2 regions of the Mesorhizobium sp. M0119 genome follow, and region 1 is predicted to be linked to the other one. Evidence: predicted binding sites of a transcription regulator. Region 1 holds the regulator's gene; the other holds the start of a gene.
What was found. Region 1 encodes LexA, which represses DNA repair genes until DNA is damaged. Its sites were predicted from a motif close to TGTTCNNNNTGTGTTCNG; they were not measured.

Region 1 (8,443 bases):
CAAGCCTCGCCAGATAGTTAAGCAGCGCCTCCGGCAGGTAGCCCATGGCGCGATAGGCCTCGACGCCAAGCGCACCGTGCCGCTTCGACAGCTTGGCGCCGTCGGCACCGTGGATCAACGGGATATGCGACATCGACGGCACCTCCCAGCCCATGGCCTGGTAGATTACGGTCTGGCGTGCGGCGTTGGTCAAATGATCGTCGCCGCGGATGATGTGGGTGATGCCCATGTCGTGATCGTCGACGACGACGGCATGCATGTAGGTTGGATTGCCGTCCGAGCGCAGAATAATGAAATCGTCGAGATCCTTGTTGGGAAAGCGCACGTCGCCCTGGACGCGGTCATGCACCACCGTCTCGCCGTCTGTCGGCGCCTTGATGCGGATCGCCCCCTTGGCGCCGGCCGGCGCCTCCGAGGGGTCGCGGTCGCGCCATCGTCCGTCATAGCGAGGAGGCAGCCCCATGGCCCGTGCGCTCTCGCGCATTGCTTCCAGCTCGGCAGGCGTCGCATAACAATAATAGGCCTTGCCCATGCGAACGAGCTCCTCGGCCACCTCGCGATGGCGCGGCGCACGCTCGAACTGCGACACCGGCTCGCCGTCCCATGCCAGGCCAAGCCAGGAAAGCCCGTCGAGAATGGCCGCGGTTGCCGCATCGGTGGAGCGCTCGCGGTCGGTGTCCTCGATGCGCAGCAGCATCGTGCCGCCTGTGTGCTTGGCATACAGCCAGTTGAACAGCGCCGTGCGCGCGCCGCCAATGTGCAGATAGCCGGTGGGCGAGGGGGCAAAACGGGTGACGACCTTATCGGGCATGGAACTCTCAGGCGGGCGAAGGAAGTGGGTTTGCGGACTTTCGCGCGTTGCGCGTTCATGTAGCATAGGAGGTCGAGGGCGCAAGGGGCAGACCCGATGGCTGTGCGAGGCCGTGGTGCGGGCGAGGGCGAGGACGCTGGTAGCGGCGTCAGCGAACGCTTGCTGTTTGCCGCTCCCCTGCCTGTCCTGCCGACACCGGCATTGCTGCCCGCTCCGCGCTTCGATGCTCCGTCGCTGCCGGCCAGCGACCCAGCAACGGTTTCCGTGCCCGCGGGCGAGCCCATCGTGCGCCTACGCCGGCGTTTCCGCCTTCCGTCACCGTCCCGTATCCGCAACAGCGTAACCTCGGCGGCCGGCCTGGAACTCGACCGCGGCGTCGCCTTCCTGCTGGTGCCGGTGTTCCTCGCATGCGGGGTGGTCGTGTATTTCGCGATGGCGGCCGAGCTGGCCTTCCCACAGCCGATCGCTATCGTCGCCTTGGCAGCCCTTTGTGCCGTCGTCTCGCGGTCATGGCCCAGGACGCGCCTGTGCTTCATGGTGGCGTTGCTCTGCGCGCTTGGCGTGCTTGCCGCCAAGTTCGAGACCTGGCGTGTCGGGACGCATATGCTCGGTTCCGAAATCTCGACGCGGCTGACGGGTCGCGTCGTATCGTACGAGCCCATGGCGAGCGGCCGCATCAGGCTGACGATCGATGTGATCTCAACCGCCAGGCCGACACTGCGCTACATGCCGGAACGGGTCCGCGTTTCGGCGATGAAAATACCGGCTGAGCTGACCGCCGGTTCCGAGATCTCCGGCTATGTGCGGCTGCTGCCGCCGACCGGGCCGGTGCGGCCCGACAGCTATGATTTCTCCTTCGACAGCTATTTCGCCGGTATCGGCGGCAGCGGCTTTTTTCTCGGCAATCCGAAAGTCGTGTCGTCGGGCAGCATCCCGCTTGCCGCGCGGCTTTCTTCGGCGATCGAAGACGCGCGCGAATCCATCGCCGACCATATCCGCAGCCGCATTGGCGGCGCCGAGGGCGAGATTGCTGCTGCGCTGATCGTCGGCGTGCGCGCCGGCATTCCCGAGGAGATCAACGAAGCGATGCGGCGTACAGGCATCTACCACATCATCTCCATCTCGGGGCTGCATATGGCGTTGGTCGCCGGCACCATCATGGCGCTGCTACGCGGCGCCTTTGCGCTGTTTCCCGATTTCTCATCGCGACGGCCGGTCAAGAAATATGCCGCGGCCGCCGCGCTTTTTTCGATTGCGGCCTACCTCGTCTTTTCCGGCATTGTGGTAGCGGCCGAACGCAGCTTCATCATGCTGGCGGTGATGCTTATCGCCGTGCTGTTCGACCGGGCCGCGCTCACCATGCGCAACCTGGCGATCTCGGCCATCGCGGTCATTCTGGTGTCGCCGCACGAGGTGGTCGGTCCGAGCTTCCAGATGTCCTTCGCCGCGACGGCGGCCCTTGTCGGCGCCTATGCAGGCTGGTCCGATTACCTCGCCGGCAGGGCCACCACCCCGCCGCCCCGGCGGTCGCCGCTACGCTTTGCCACTCGAAAGGTCCTGCTGGGCATGGGCGGCCTGGCGATGACCTCGATCATTGCAGGGAGCGCCACGGCGCTTTTCGCCATATGGCATTTCCAGCGCGTGGCGCCGCTCAGCCTGTTCGCCAATCTGGCCATCATGCCCATCGTCTCACTGGTCGTCATGCCCTTCGCCGTCCTCAGTGCGCTGGCGATGCCGTTCGGCGCGGATGGGCCTTTCCTCTACGTGATGGGCAAGGGGCTGACGGCGATGATCGCCCTGTCCGGGTGGATCTCCGAGCGCTCGCCGATCGATGCGGTCGGGCTGATTTCGCTGAGATCCGTCCTTCTGGTGACGATCGCCCTCGTCATTGCCAGCATGGCGACGACCTGGTTGCGGCTCGCGGCACTTCCTTTTGCGCTCGCCGGCTTGCTAACGACAACGCAGACGCGTGTACCCGACGTATTGATCTCGGAGGACGCACGGCTGGTCGCGCTGCCGATCGGCAGCGGTGAACTTGCGGTCAACCGGGCACGCCCGAATGAGTTCACCATCGACAACTGGAAACGCGCGCTCACATCAGAGGCTATCGTCGCGCCGGAAACACCTGGAAAGAACGATCCGCAATTCGACATTGCCGATCCGGCCGACCTACCGCCGGGCATGCCGTTCATTTGCACGGACGGCCTCTGCCTTGCCAGGCATCCATCCGGCGCGATCATCGCGCAAGCCAAGGACCGCGATACTGCACGGCCAGCCTGCGCCTTTGCCAGCTTGATCGTCATCGACGACGCCACCGCCCATAATCCCTGCTACTATGACCGGCTGGTCCTCGTCGTCACCAAACGGCAACTAGCGCGCGCGGGAAGTGCGGCCGTCTATTTCGATCCACAAGCGGCAACACGCGCCGAAATCCGTTTCGCCGTCGAAAAATCATACCGGCCCTGGCACATGCAGCGGAGATTTTCACGCGCGGCGCGGGGCCTGCCGCCATACCGCAGGACCGACAAGCCAAAAGCCGGCGCCAAGGGCGGAGCTCAGTAGCGGCGGATCAGTCCGACGAGCTTGCCTTGCACCTTGACCCTGTCTGGTCCGAAGATGCGCGTCTCGTAGGCCGGATTGGCGGCTTCCAGGGCGATCGAAGCGCCCTTGCGGCGGAACCGCTTCAGCGTCGCTTCTTCCTCGTCGACCAGTGCCACCACGATCTCACCGGGGCTCGCCGTATCGGCATTGCGGATGATCACCGTGTCGCCGTCGAAAATGCCCGCCTCGATCATCGAATCGCCTTTGACCTCGAGCGCATAATGCTCGCCGCCCATGATCATATCCGGCGGCACCGAAATCGAATGCGTCTGGTGCTGGATGGCGTCGATCGGCACACCAGCGGCGATGCGGCCCATCACCGGAATCGAAACGGCGGCGACGACATCGTCGTCATTGCCGGCTGCAGGGACGCGCGATGATGTCGGCTTGCCCTGCCGAGGGGCGCCTTGCCCAAGACTGCCCTGGATGACACTCGGCGAGAACTTGCGTGCCGCATTGAGGCCGGGGGCGATCGAGTCAGGCAGGCGCAGCACCTCCAGCGCACGGGCCCGGTTGGGCAAACGGCGAATGAAGCCGCGCTCCTCCAGCGCTGTAATCAGCCGGTGGATTCCGGATTTGGAAGCCAGGTCGAGCGCTTCCTTCATCTCGTCGAAGGAAGGCGGGATACCGCTTTCCTTCAACCTTTCGTGGATGAACATAAGCAGTTCGTGTTGTTTGCGTGTCAGCATAGCGACCCCCAACAGAATCAGAAAAACAAACCCAGAACAAACACTATCTGTTCCAGTTGTGTTCCGCAACTGTTTAAAGTTTAATGAATGCGTTAAGGCTCGGGAAACAAACCACGCCCTTACCGGAATGCCGCATTTTCACCCGCCGCGAGCCTCATCGCCTTGATTCTGCTGTCGTTTGCGCCCTTCTGGCTTCCTAGAATGCGCCACTGGCATCCGCCGTCGGTCGGCAAAGGGCACGGAAGTGAACCCGTATCGACTGTGTGGTTTGGTCAAAGCACCGTGAACGAAACGAACTCAAAACGCCAACCTCGGGTTAACTCCTGGTTTCCACCGCCTGGTCAGGCTGCCTCTCGCTGGTGGAGCCTTGCTGCGCGCTATCCGGTAATGGAAGAACAGTCGATGCGTGTCCGGCGTTGCGTCGAATCTTTGGGGAAGCAGGCAAATCATGACAGGAATTCCCGATCTCGCGGCCATAAAGGCGATGGATGCCGCAGATCCGCTGCGCGCGATGCGTGACCGCTTTGTGTTGCCGCAAGGAGTGATCTATCTCGACGGCAATTCGCTAGGGGCTCCTTCGCGTGCCGCTTTCGATGAATTGCGCAAGGCCGCGACCGAAGAATGGTCGCATGATCTCATCCGCGCATGGAACACGGCCGGCTGGTTCAACATGCCGCTTGAACTTGGCGACCAGCTCGGGCGCCTGATCGGTGCCGCGACCGGCCAGACGGTGGTCTGCGACACGACGTCGGTCAACATCTACAAGCTGCTGCACGCCGCCATGGCCATGCGGCCGCAGCGGCGGGTCATCGTCGCCGAGGGCGATAGTTTTCCGGCAGACCTTTACATGGCTGAAGGTGTGGTTTCGACGCGAAAAGATACGCTGCTGCGCCTCTCGGGGGTCGACGCGCCGACCATCGAAGAGCTGATCGACGAACGCACTGCCGTGGTGCTGGTGAACCACGTCAACTACAAGTCGGGCGAACTGCGCGACATGCCGGGGCTGACGCGCAGGGCCCAGGAGGCCGGGGCGATGATCGTCTGGGATCTCTGCCACACCGCCGGTGCGATGCCAGTCGAGCTCGACAAGGCAAACGCCGATTTTGCCGTTGGCTGCACCTACAAATATCTGAATGGCGGACCGGGTGCACCTGCCTTCATCTATGCGGCTGAGCGGCATCTTGCCGACATCCAGCAGCCGCTCACCGGCTGGTGGGGCCATGCACGGCCCTTCGCCTTCGAGCCAGGCTATGCGGCCGGCACCGGCATCCGCCGGTTTCTGTGTGGCACCCAGCCGATCCTGTCGATGCGGACGCTGAAAGGCGCGCTCGACATCTGGAACGATGTCGACATGACGGCGGTGCGCAAGAAGAGCATCGCGCTGGCCGATCTGTTCATCGAGCTTGTTGATGCAAGGTGCGGCGCTTACGGGCTCACGCTCGAAAGCACGCGCGACGGGGAAAAACGCGGCAGCCAGATTTCATTCATGCACGAGCATGGCTACCAGATCATGCGCGCGCTGATTGAACGTGGCGTGATCGGCGATTTTCGCGCGCCATCCACCATGCGCTTCGGCTTCACCCCGCTCTATGTCGGCTATGCCGATGTCTGGCAGGCCGTCGAAGTGCTTGAGGACATCCTGCGCACCGGTGCGTGGAAGGATGCGCGCTTCGCCATCAAGGCGGCTGTCACTTGAGATTGATGCGAGAGCTGGAATCGTGAGGCTGGCGACGACGCGCCGCGCGATGCTTACGGCTACGTTGCAAGGCCATATTGCCAAGGGAGGGCGCAGGGTGTTCGAACGTCACATTGCCGATTGGGACAACGCCTATGCCAACGGCGCCAACATAGCCGGCAGCGATCGCTGGCCGGCGGCCTGGATCGAGCCCGCGCGGGTTTTCCGCAACGTGCTTTCGACGCAAGGCAGGGCGCAGCTCGACATGGCCTATGGCGATAACCCACGCAACCGGCTCGATCTTTTCCTGCCGGCCATCAAGCCCAAGGGACTCGTGGTGTTCGTTCATGGCGGCTATTGGATGGCTTTCGACAAGAGTTTCTGGTCGCATCTTGCCGCTGGCGCTGTTGATCGTGGCTATGCGGTTGCGATGCCGTCCTACACGCTCTGTCCGCAGATACGCATTGGCGGCATCGTCAAGGAAGTCGGCGCGGCGATCGGCAAGGCGGCGGCGATGGTCGCAGGGCCGCTGATGCTGACCGGACACTCGGCCGGCGGCCATCTTGTTAGCCGGATGGTTACGGCGACGACGCCGCTGGCGCCCGAAGTGGTCCGGCGCGTTCGTCATGTGGTGTCGATCTCGGGGGTGCACGATTTGCGCCCGATCATGCGCACCGGCATGAACGAGACGATCGCGATCGATGAGGCCGAGGCGCAGGCCGAAAGCCCGGTGCTGCTGCGCCCGATGGACAAGGCCCGCCTGACCTGCTGGGCCGGCGGCGGCGAGCGCGCCGAATTCCTGCGCCAGAGCGCGTTGCTGGCCAATATCTGGATCGGTCTGGGTGCCGCGACCAGCTCGGTGGTCGAGCCTGACCGGCATCATTTCAACATCATCGACGGTTTGGCCGATCCAGACCATCCGCTGACCCGGACCTTGATCTGGGAGTGAGGCAGGTTCAGCGTAGCATCAGCACGCCGCAGGGGGAGCCCGCCGCCGCGGCAGGCGCGAACGGCGCGCGGACGATCAGCCCGTTGGCATCGGCCAGCATTTTCAGCATCGAGGAGTCCTGGATGCCGAACGGCGTCGCCACGAGCGTACCGGCGTCGTCTGTGACAACAGCCCGCACATAATCTTGCCTGAGATCGTTGGCCGGCATGGCAGCACCGAGCCGTGCCTGACGTATATCCTGCTGAAAGGCGCGACCGCCGAGGCGCGCCAGCAGCGGCTTCAGGAAGAGCTGGGTGCAGACCAGACTCGCCACCGGATTGCCGGGCAGGCCGATGCAGCGAATGTCGCCCAGCCGCCCGAACATCAGCGGCTTGCCCGGCCGCATGGCGATCTTCCAGAAATCGAGCGTCACGCCTTGCCCGGTCAGCACGTCATGGACGAAGTCGTGGTCACCGACCGAGGCACCGCCCAGCGTGACGATGACGTTCGCGCCAGCCTTCACGGCCTTTTCAACCAGCGCAGCGATCGCCTCCCTGCGGTCCGGCGCGATGCCAAGGTCGAGCGCGCGCGCACCGACCGACTGTGCGGCAGCGGCGACACCATAGGCGTTGGAGGAGATGATCTGGTCGGGGCCAAGATCGCTGCCCGGCGGCAGCAATTCGTCGCCGGTGGCGATGATGGCGACCAGCGGCCGTTTGACCACGCGGACCTCGGGGTGGTTGGCCGACGCCGCCAGCGACAAGGCCGCCGGATCGAGCAGGCGGCCTTTGGGCAGCAGGACATCGCTCTTGGCGAAATCGAGCCCGAGGCGGCGGATGTTGCGCCCCTGCACCGTCGGTTCCGTCACTTCGACGCTGCCGCCACCGAGATCGCGGACGTTCTCCTGGATGACGACGGTGTCGGCGCCTTCGGGAAGCGGCGCGCCGGTAAAGATGCGCACGGCCTGCCGCTGCTGCACCGTTCCGGCAAAGCCGCGTCCGGCCGGCGCCATGCCGATCACCGAAAGCCTTGCCGGTACGGACGCGATGTCGGCCGCCCGCACGGCATAGCCGTCCATGGCGGAGGCGTTGAACGGCGGCTGGGTGCGGAGCGCCACAACCGGCTCCGCCAGCACGCGGTCGGCGGCATCCAGCAGTGCGACGCGTTCGCCCGGCAGCGCTGCTGCGCCGTCCAGCAGACGCTCGAGCGCCTCGGCAACTGGGACTAGCGCCATTATCGGCCTGCCTCGGTGGCCCCGTCTCCGGTGATCTTGTAGTCGCCGGATTTGCCGCCGGTCTTTTCAACCAGCCTGATGCCGGAGATGACCATGGCGCGGTCGACCGCCTTGGCCATGTCGTAGATGGTCAGGCAAGCGACCGAGACGGCGCTAAGAGCCTCCATCTCAACGCCGGTCTTGCCGGTGACGCGGGTCAATGCCGTCACTTTCAGGCCGGGCAGCGCGGCGTCCGGCTCGATATTGACAGATATCTTGGTCAGCAGCAGCGGATGGCAGAGCGGGATCAGTTCATGCGTCTTCTTGGCCGCCATGATGCCGGCAATGCGCGCGGTGCCCAGCACGTCGCCCTTCTTGGCGTTGCCGGCGAGGATCATGTCCAGCGTCTCGGGCCGCATCGATACGAAGCCCTCGGCGACTGCCGTGCGCACCGTCTCAGCCTTGTCGCCGACATCGACCATATTGGCTTCGCCCTGCGCGCCAAGATGGGTGAGGGCGGCAGCCA
Region 2 (8,443 bases), on a different contig from region 1:
CAATGGTCCAGCCGCCTTCGCCGACACGTTTGAGCGAGCCGACCATCGAGCGCACCTGGTTGTGCAGGAATGACCGCGCCGAAGCGCGGACTTCGATGAAATCGCCCGCCCGGCTGACATCCAGCCGGTCGAGCGTGCGGACCGGGCTGGTGGCCTGGCACTGGGTCGAGCGAAAGGTGGTGAAATCATGCCGGCCAAGCAGCACCTTTGCCGCTTCGTGCATGGCACCGGCATCGAGCTGCTTCGGTACCCACCAGATCCTGCCCTTGTCGAGCGCCGCCGGCGCGCGGCGGTTGACGATGCGGTAGAGGTAATGGCGGCCGATCGCCGAGAAACGCGCATCGAAGCTATCCGGCACGACGGCGGCCTTCAGGATGGCGATGCGCACCTTGGCCGCTTGCAGATGCGCGTTGACGGCGTCGCGCACCTTGTCGCCGGGCCATGCCTTGATCAGATCGACATGCGCCACCTGAGCGGCCGCATGGACGCCGGCATCGGTGCGGCCGGCGGCGCGAAGCGAAACCTGCTCACCACAGAACTTCTCGATCGCCTGCTCGATCGCCTGCTGCACCGAAGGCTGGTTGGCCTGGCGCTGCCAGCCGGCGAAGAGACTGCCGTCATATTCGATGTCGAGGCGAAAACGCGGCATTCCCGGATCGAGGCGAAATCAGGCGGCGAGGGCTGAGCCGAAGGCCGAGGCGTAGACCAGCCTGCCGGTCTCCGGCGCCTCGCCCCAGGCAAGCGCCTGCAGAGCCTCGCTTTGATACTCGCTCTCGAATTTCGCTGCACGGGCGCGGCTGTAGCCGAAACGTCCATAGTAAGCCGGATCGCCGAGCACCACGGCGAGCGTCTCGCCAGCAGCCTTCAGGCGGATATGCGCCTCGCGGACCAGCGCACCGCCGATGCCGGTGCCGTGGAACGACGGCTCGACCGCCAGAGGCGCCAAAGCAACCGCCGGGAAGCTCTTGCCGCCATTCTGCACGAAGAGCCGTGAAAACAGGATATGGCCGACCACTTGCCCGTCTTCGTCCGCCACCAGTTCGACGACGGCATCACCGCCGGTGACCAGCGCGTCGACCAGTCCGGCCTCCGCCTGCTGGCCGAATGCGTGTTCTTCGACAAGGCGGATCGCCTCGCGGTCCCGCGGCGTCGCCGCGCGTATGGACATCATGCTCATGACAATTTCATTCCTTTTTCGAGCTTGGCCCCGCGCAGAAACTCCTGCGCGGCAATGGGCCTTCCGCCCGCACGTTGAACTTCGACCAGCCTGATCGCGCCTGACCCGCAGGCGACCGTCAGCCGATCGTCGAGAATTCCTCCCGGTTCGCCGGCGCCTTGCAAGAGCGTCGAGCGAAGCAGTTTCAGCCGCTCCATGCGGCCGCCGATTTCGGCCTCGCACCATGCACCGGGAAAGGGCGACAGGCCGCGAATCTGGTTGTGCACGTCGCCGGCAGGTCGCAGCCAGTCTATGCGAGTCTCCGATTTATCGATTTTCTTGGCGTAGGTCACCCCCACCTCGGCCTGTGTGGTAAATGTCAGCGTATTCCGTTCCAGCCGTTCGAGCGCCTGCACCATCAGAGCCGCACCCAACACCATCAGCCGGTCGTGCAGATCGCCGGCCGTCATGTCGGGTCCAACGGCGCATTTTTCAACCATTGCCACCGGCCCGGTGTCGAGGCCTTCCTCCATCCGCATCACCATCATGCCCGTCTCGGTATCGCCGGCCATGATGGCGCGCTGGATAGGGGCAGCGCCGCGCCAGCGCGGCAACAGCGATGCGTGACCGTTGAGGCAACCGAGCCGCGGCGCCTCGAGAATGGGTTTGGGCAGAAGCAGCCCGTAGGCGACGACCACGGCGACGTCGGCACCCAAGGCGCGGAACGCTTCCTGCTCCGCCTCGCTCTTCAGCGACACCGGCGTGCGAACCTCGACGCCCAACCGATCCGCCTCGCGCTGCACCGGCGATGGCGTCAGCTTGAGCCCGCGCCGGCCGCCGGCGCGCGGCGGCTGCGTGTAGACGGCTGCCAATTCATGCCCGGCCCCGGCAATCGCCCGCAAGGTCGGCACGGAGAATTCAGGAGTACCCATGAAGATGACACGCAGGGGCATTCGTCGACCCCTATCCCACCATCTTGCCCGGCGCCTTGTCCCTGGCGAGCTTTTTGAACTTCTTGACCACCATGTCGCGCTTTAGTTTTGAGATGTGGTCGATGAACAGCACGCCGTTGAGATGGTCGATCTCGTGCTGCAGGCAGGTCGCCATCAGCCCTTCGGCCTCGATCTCCTGCAGCTTGCCGTCGCGATCGAGATACTTCACCCGCACCGCCGCCGGCCGCTCGACCTCGGCGTAGTAGTCCGGGATCGACAGGCAGCCTTCCTCATAGACCGAATGCTGGTCGGAGCTTTCGAGGATTTCGGGATTGATGAAGACGTGCGGTGCCGGCGTTTCGTCCTCTTTGGCGAGGTCGATGACCAGCATGCGCAAGGGTTCGCCGACCTGGATCGCAGCGAGGCCAATGCCGGGCGCGTCATACATGGTGTCCAGCATGTCGCCGGCCAGTTTGCGCAAGTCGCCGTCGACACGCTCGACCGGTTTTGAAACCTGGCGCAGGACGGGATCGGGGAGGATGATAAGCGGCTTGATCGACATGGCGTCTCACCTAAGACCTCGCAGGAAAAGCGTCAACCGGGGCGCCTTCGGGTCGTTCACGTTTTGATCTGTGCCGGTAGACCGAATCATCTATGCTGTCGGCATGAACGATCTGGCCACCATCCTGTCCGAACCTGTCGCCCGGCTCGGCGCCACCACGATCACGCTCGGCCATGCCCTGGGTTTCGGCGCAATGCTGTTCCTCGGACTGTTCGTGGCGCTCGTCGTTGCGCTCTGGCGATCGGCCAAGGCGCGTGCGGTGGCGGCCGCCGAAGCCGCCGACCACGCCCGCGACGCCGAGGTGCGGATGGCCGGCATCTTGGCAAGCCAGGCGGAAATGCAGGGCCGCATGGGCGCCATCGCAGAAGTGTTCGGGGCGCGCCAGGCGGAACTGACACAGTCGATCGGCCAGCGCCTCGATGCCATGACCGGCCGCCTAGGCCAGACCATGACCGAGCAGACGAGATCGACGCATGAGAGCCTCGCCAAGCTGCAGGAACGGCTGGCGATTATCGATGTCGCGCAAGGCAACATCCAGTCGCTGGCCGGCCAGGTCGTGCAATTGCAGGCGATCCTTTCCAACAAGCAGACGCGCGGCGCCTTCGGCCAGTCGCGCATGGAAGCCATCGTCGCCGACGGATTGCCGCACGGCGCCTATGAATTCCAGGCGACCTTGTCGAATGGCAGCCGGCCCGACTGCCTGGTGAAGATGCCGAACGGCGCACCGTCGCTTGCCATCGATGCAAAGTTTCCGCTCGAGGCCTGGAATGCCATTCGGGCCGCCGAAGGCGCCGACCTGCAGAAGTCCGCCGCACAGGCTTTCCGCCGCGACATCGAGGTGCATGTCCGGGATATTTCCGAAAAATACCTGATCCAGGGCGAGACGCAGGACACCGCCTTCATGTTCGTGCCCTCGGAATCGGTGTTCGCCGAAATCCATGAGAATTTCGAGGCCGTTGTCCAGAAGGCGCATCGATCGCGGATCGTCATCGTCTCGCCATCGCTTTTGATGCTGTCGATCCAGGTCATCCAGGCGATCCTCAAGGATGCCCGCATGCGCGAGCAGGCGCACCTGATCCAGGGCGAGGTTATCCGGCTGATGGAAGACGTCTCTCGGCTCGACGAGCGGGTGCGCAAATTGCAGACGCATTTCGGCCAATCGGCCAAGGATATCGACGACATCCTGGTCTCGACATCGAAGGTGACCAGGCGCGGACAAAAGATCGAGGCGCTGGAGTTTGGCGTGCAGCCGGCGGAGGACACCGCTGGTTCGAATGGCAGCGGAGCAAAAGCGGAAAGCAGCCCGCGTGTCGCCGATTCGAAAACCGGGCAGTTGAGGCTAAGGGTCGTCGAAGGCGACGATTGAGAGCTACGCCGGAACCGGAGGCGAGCGCTTCGCCCGGGTCTGGCGCTACTGCTCCTCGATGATGGTCGTGCCTTCGAATTCCGGCAGCCAATGCAGCGCCGAGCGATGCCAGATCTGCTTTCTCGGCACCAGTTGATCGCGCTGCCGTGCCGTCCCGACCCTGATGCCGTAAACCTTCGGTCCCTCGCCCGCCGACGTGGCGTAGAGATGCGAGCCGCACTCACCGCAAAATGCCTGGGCGCGCTTGGCGCCGCTCGAACCGGTCTTGATGTAGATTTTCGGCGTGCCCTTGGTGATCCTGTAATTGTCCTCGGACGCCGGCACGGTGACGCGAAAGGCCGTTCCAGTTAGCTTCTGACAATCGATGCAGTGACAAATGGTGGTCTTTTCCGGATCGACTTCGGCCTCGTAAGTGATGGCGCCGCAATGACACCCGCCGTCGATTTTCATCTTCGTTCCTCCTGGAGCTTTTGCCCGCAATCATAACCGGGACTGCCCGATGGCGCAGCCATTTTCCTCAGGCCGGTTCCCCTCCGGACGCCGCCAAGGCCTTGCTCCGGCGTTCCCAGGTGCCGGTGGTCTGCGGCTTGACGAAGAGCCGCGTCACCTCCGGCATCTCTGCCTTAAGCCGCGTCTCGAGGCGCTCGACGCAGGTCTCTATCTCGGGCGCCGACAAATGGTCCTCGAACTCGATGCTCAAAGCGGCTACGATCTCCTGCGGACCCATATGCAGCGTCAGTGCGCCATTCGCGCGTTGCACCGCCGGGTCCTGCTGGACGATGGCCAGCACCTTTGTTTGCACCTCGGGCGAGGCCGGCTCGCCGAGCAGCAGGCTTTTGCTTTCGCGCGCCAGGAAGATCGCGGTCGCGCCCAGGATGAGCGCGATGCCGATCGACACGGCGCCGTCGAGCTTCGGCATGTCCAGCCGTTCCGCTGCCAATATGCCGGCGAAGGCGACAACGAGGCCGAGAAGTGCCGCGCTGTCCTCGAAGAGTACGGTGTAGACACTCGGATCCTTGCTGAGCTGCACCGCCTTGAGCCAGCCGTGGCTGCCTTTTTGGTGGCGGAATTCCTTCAGCGCCACCAGCCAAGAGGTGCCTTCGAAGAGGAAGGAAAGGCCAAGGACAGCGTAGTTCACCTTGGCGTTGGCGATCGGCTCCGGCGCCATGATGTGCGTCACGCCTTCGTAGAACGATATGCCGGCGCCCAGTGCAAAGACGAGGAGCGCGACGATGAAGCTCCAGAAGTACAGCTCGCGGCCATGGCCGAGCGGATGCGTGCGGTCGGCCGGCCGGGCGGCACGGTGCATGCCGTAAAGCAGCAGGCTGCCATTGCCGGTATCGACGAGCGAGTGGACGCCCTCCGAGAGCATTGCCGAGCTGCCCGTGAACAAGGCAGCGGCGAATTTGGTCAGTGCGATCGCAAGATTTCCGGCGAGCGCCGCATAGATCACTTTTTTCGACCCGCCATGCGCCGCCATGGTGTGCTGCCTTGGTTGATGCACCGATATTGGCGGAGCGCCCGCCCACGCTCCACAGCTCCCCACAACGCCCGAAGCGCCCAGTTGTTCACAACGTCAGTTGTTCAAAAGGGCAGCGCGCGGGGCTATTCGACGACCTCCTCCGTCCAGACCTTGAAGCCAGCCAGCGCGCCCGGCCCGAAAATGTGGGTCAGCGGCACATCGGCGGCATCGCGTCCGGAGGCGATCAGGATGCGGCCGATGCGCGGCGCGTTGTTGCGCGGGTCGAACGCGTGCCAGCGGCCGCCGAGATAGACCTCCATCCAGGCGGCGAAATCCATGTCCGACCACGGCTTTGGCAGGCCGATATCACTGATATAACCGGTGCAGTAGCGGGTCGGAATGTTCAGGGCGCGGCAGAAGGCGACAGCGAGGTGGGCAAAGTCGCGGCATACACCACTCTGCTCGCGATAGGCCTCGGCGGCGGTGCGCGTCGGGCGTGCATTGAAATAGTTGAAGGCGATGTGGTTATGGACGAAGTCGCAGACCGCCTGGACGCGCGGAATGCCGAGCGGGGTGCTGCCGAACAGCCGCCATGCTTCATTCGACAGCACGTCGCTCTCGCAATAGCGGCTGGGCAGCAGGAACAGCAGCGTCTCCGACGGCAGATCGCGCACCTCGTGCTGCCACGCCGTCAGCTCGCGCGTCTCGAAGGAGCCGGGGTCGCGGATCACCGCGTCCGTGCCGAACGCAAAGCGCCCGGCCGGCGCAACGAAACGGTTGCACCAATTGCCGAAACTGTCGCGGTAGCTTTCGATCGGCACCGGCGGGTTCGACGTCAGGAAGTCCGGCCGCTCAAGATCGGATGCGCGCGAATAATGGACATTTAGCATCGCGATCAGCGGTGTTTCCTGCGGGAAGTCGAAGCTCATCTGGCAACCGATGTGGATCCGCATTGTCGTCCTGACCGGCCTGCCTGATCATCAGCCGGCGAAACGCAAGGGCTGATGCTGCAGTGCGAAGAAGACCATGGCACGGACCGCTGCGGTTTACGAGGGAATTAGAAACCGGTTGACTGCCATCGGCCAGTGCGACGGCACGGCAGCGGCCCCTTGCAGTCGAGCGTTTTCTCTTGTTTCACTTCGCCAGACATCAACTGGAGGAACGAATCATGGCTAAGGGTGCGATGAAGGCAGGCAAGGAAGCCCGCAAGCCGAAGAAGGACGCGAAGAAACCCGCTCCGGCGCCGGCCCTGAAGGCACCGCCGGTGAAGGCGATGAAGCTGAAGGACAAGTAGGGCCGCAGCTACCGTTTCGGTTTATTTCGACCGGCCGCAAACGCGGCCGGTATGATTGTTCATTAAGCTCACCCGCATCCCCTATGGATGCGGCGAAGACAGTTTTTGCGCGTTCAAGAAATCGGCCGGAAGCCATCGAAACGGAGCGTTCCGATGTCGTGGATTTCCTGTTCCTCGCCGGCCTGTTCGAGATCGGCTGGGCGATCGGCCTCAAATACACCGACGGATTCTCGAAGCCGCTGCCGACCGGCCTGACGGTAGCCTCGATGATCGTCAGCCTGACCTTGCTCGGCCTGGCGCTGAAGGCATTGCCGGTCGGCACCGCTTATGCGGTGTGGACCGGCATCGGCACCGTCAGCACGGCGCTGTTGGGGATATGGCTGCTCGGGGAACCGGCGACGGCGATCAGGCTGGCCTGCATCGCGCTCATCGTCTGCGGCATCATGGGACTGAAGCTCGCGGCTTAGCCGATTCTGACAGACGAACGCGTTCGGGGCCGCTGCAAGGCGGCCCTGATTCTTGAATTCGGCTGATCAGCGCCGGAAGGCGCTATCGGGCGGAGAAGCCGGGCGGCGTCCTGCCAGTGCGCTGCTTGCGCGCGGCATAGCGCGCATCACGCTTGGCCTTGCGTTCGGCCTCGTCGGCAAGAAAACGGGCGATGCGCTCGTTCTCTTCAGCTTCCCGGATCTTCGCTTCGGCCTGTGCGGCTTCTTCCGCGGCGATGCGTGCCGCTTCGGCAGCTGCCTCGCGCTCGGCCTTTTCTGCTGCTTCGCGCGCCAGCTTTTCCTGCTTCAGCCTGGCCTTTTCGGCCTCGCGTATCGCGCGGGCCTCGAGGATCGCCTTGCGCTCCGCCTGTCGTGCCAGCACCGCTGGATCATCTGCCGCCGGCTTTGCCTTAAAGCGCTCCAGAAGCGCCTTCTTTGCCTCGTTTGCGGCATTACGCCGCTCGAAAACGTCTTTTTCCCTGTAGATAGCCAAGTCCACTTCCCTGGAGTCAATTTGCGAGGCTTACATACGCGTGAAAACCGAGAGTTCAAGCGCCAAAACGGTATGCCAGCCATGAAATTCTGATCTGTTGCAACCGGGAGACGCCATTTCGATTGAATTCGACTGAAAGCCACCCGCACTGTTCACCATCCAGGCCTCTGGCGGGGCGACGGACTGATCGCTACCTGTAGCGCCAAGACAAACGCTGGGATGACACACTTATGGAACTCGGTCTCTACACCTTCGCCGACGTCAGCCCGGAACCGGGTCCCGGTGCGATCGGTGCGCATGAGCGGCTGCGCAACCTGATCGAGGAGATCCAGCTTGCCGACCAGGTCGGGCTGGACGTCTTTGGTCTCGGCGAGCACCACCGTCCCGACTACGCTGCCTCCGCTCCGGTGGTGGCACTGGCGGCGGCGGCCGAACGAACCAAGCGCATAAAGCTGACCAGCGCTGTCACCGTGTTGTCCTCCGATGATCCGGTGCGCGTCTTCCAGCAGTTTGCCACCCTCGATCTTCTGTCCGGCGGCCGGGCCGAGATCATGGCCGGGCGCGGCTCGTTCATCGAATCCTTTCCGCTGTTCGGCTACAATCTCGAAGATTATGACGAGCTCTTCGCCGAGAAGCTCGACCTGCTGCTCGCCATCCGCGATCATGTCAAGGTGACCTGGTCGGGCAGTCTGC

Region 2: a site for LexA is predicted at 2,704-2,721, ahead of NKJ40_RS21765 (DNA recombination protein RmuC). Genes of this name have one in related genera too.

Annotation. Positions count from the first base shown of each region.
Region 1 is NZ_JAMYTU010000009.1:153,477-161,919, reverse strand. It holds gene gltX (glutamate--tRNA ligase) at 1-811, opposite strand, end outside; gene NKJ40_RS11935 (ComEC/Rec2 family competence protein) at 908-3,373, shown strand; gene lexA (transcriptional repressor LexA) at 3,367-4,101, opposite strand; gene kynU (kynureninase) at 4,550-5,797, shown strand; gene NKJ40_RS11920 (hormone-sensitive lipase) at 5,895-6,725, shown strand; gene NKJ40_RS11915 (molybdopterin molybdotransferase MoeA) at 6,733-7,938, opposite strand; gene moaC (cyclic pyranopterin monophosphate synthase MoaC) at 7,938-8,443, opposite strand, start outside.
Region 2 is NZ_JAMYTU010000025.1:70,982-79,424, reverse strand. It holds gene truA (tRNA pseudouridine(38-40) synthase TruA) at 1-649, opposite strand, end outside; gene NKJ40_RS21780 (GNAT family N-acetyltransferase) at 668-1,177, opposite strand; gene fmt (methionyl-tRNA formyltransferase) at 1,174-2,103, opposite strand; gene def (peptide deformylase) at 2,120-2,650, opposite strand; gene NKJ40_RS21765 (DNA recombination protein RmuC) at 2,754-4,016, shown strand; gene NKJ40_RS21760 (GFA family protein) at 4,062-4,466, opposite strand; gene NKJ40_RS21755 (cation diffusion facilitator family transporter) at 4,534-5,496, opposite strand; gene NKJ40_RS21750 (transglutaminase-like domain-containing protein) at 5,622-6,431, opposite strand; gene NKJ40_RS21745 (hypothetical protein) at 6,647-6,772, shown strand; gene NKJ40_RS21740 (DMT family transporter) at 6,931-7,239, shown strand; gene NKJ40_RS21735 (DUF6481 family protein) at 7,322-7,750, opposite strand; gene NKJ40_RS21730 (LLM class flavin-dependent oxidoreductase) at 7,981-8,443, shown strand, end outside.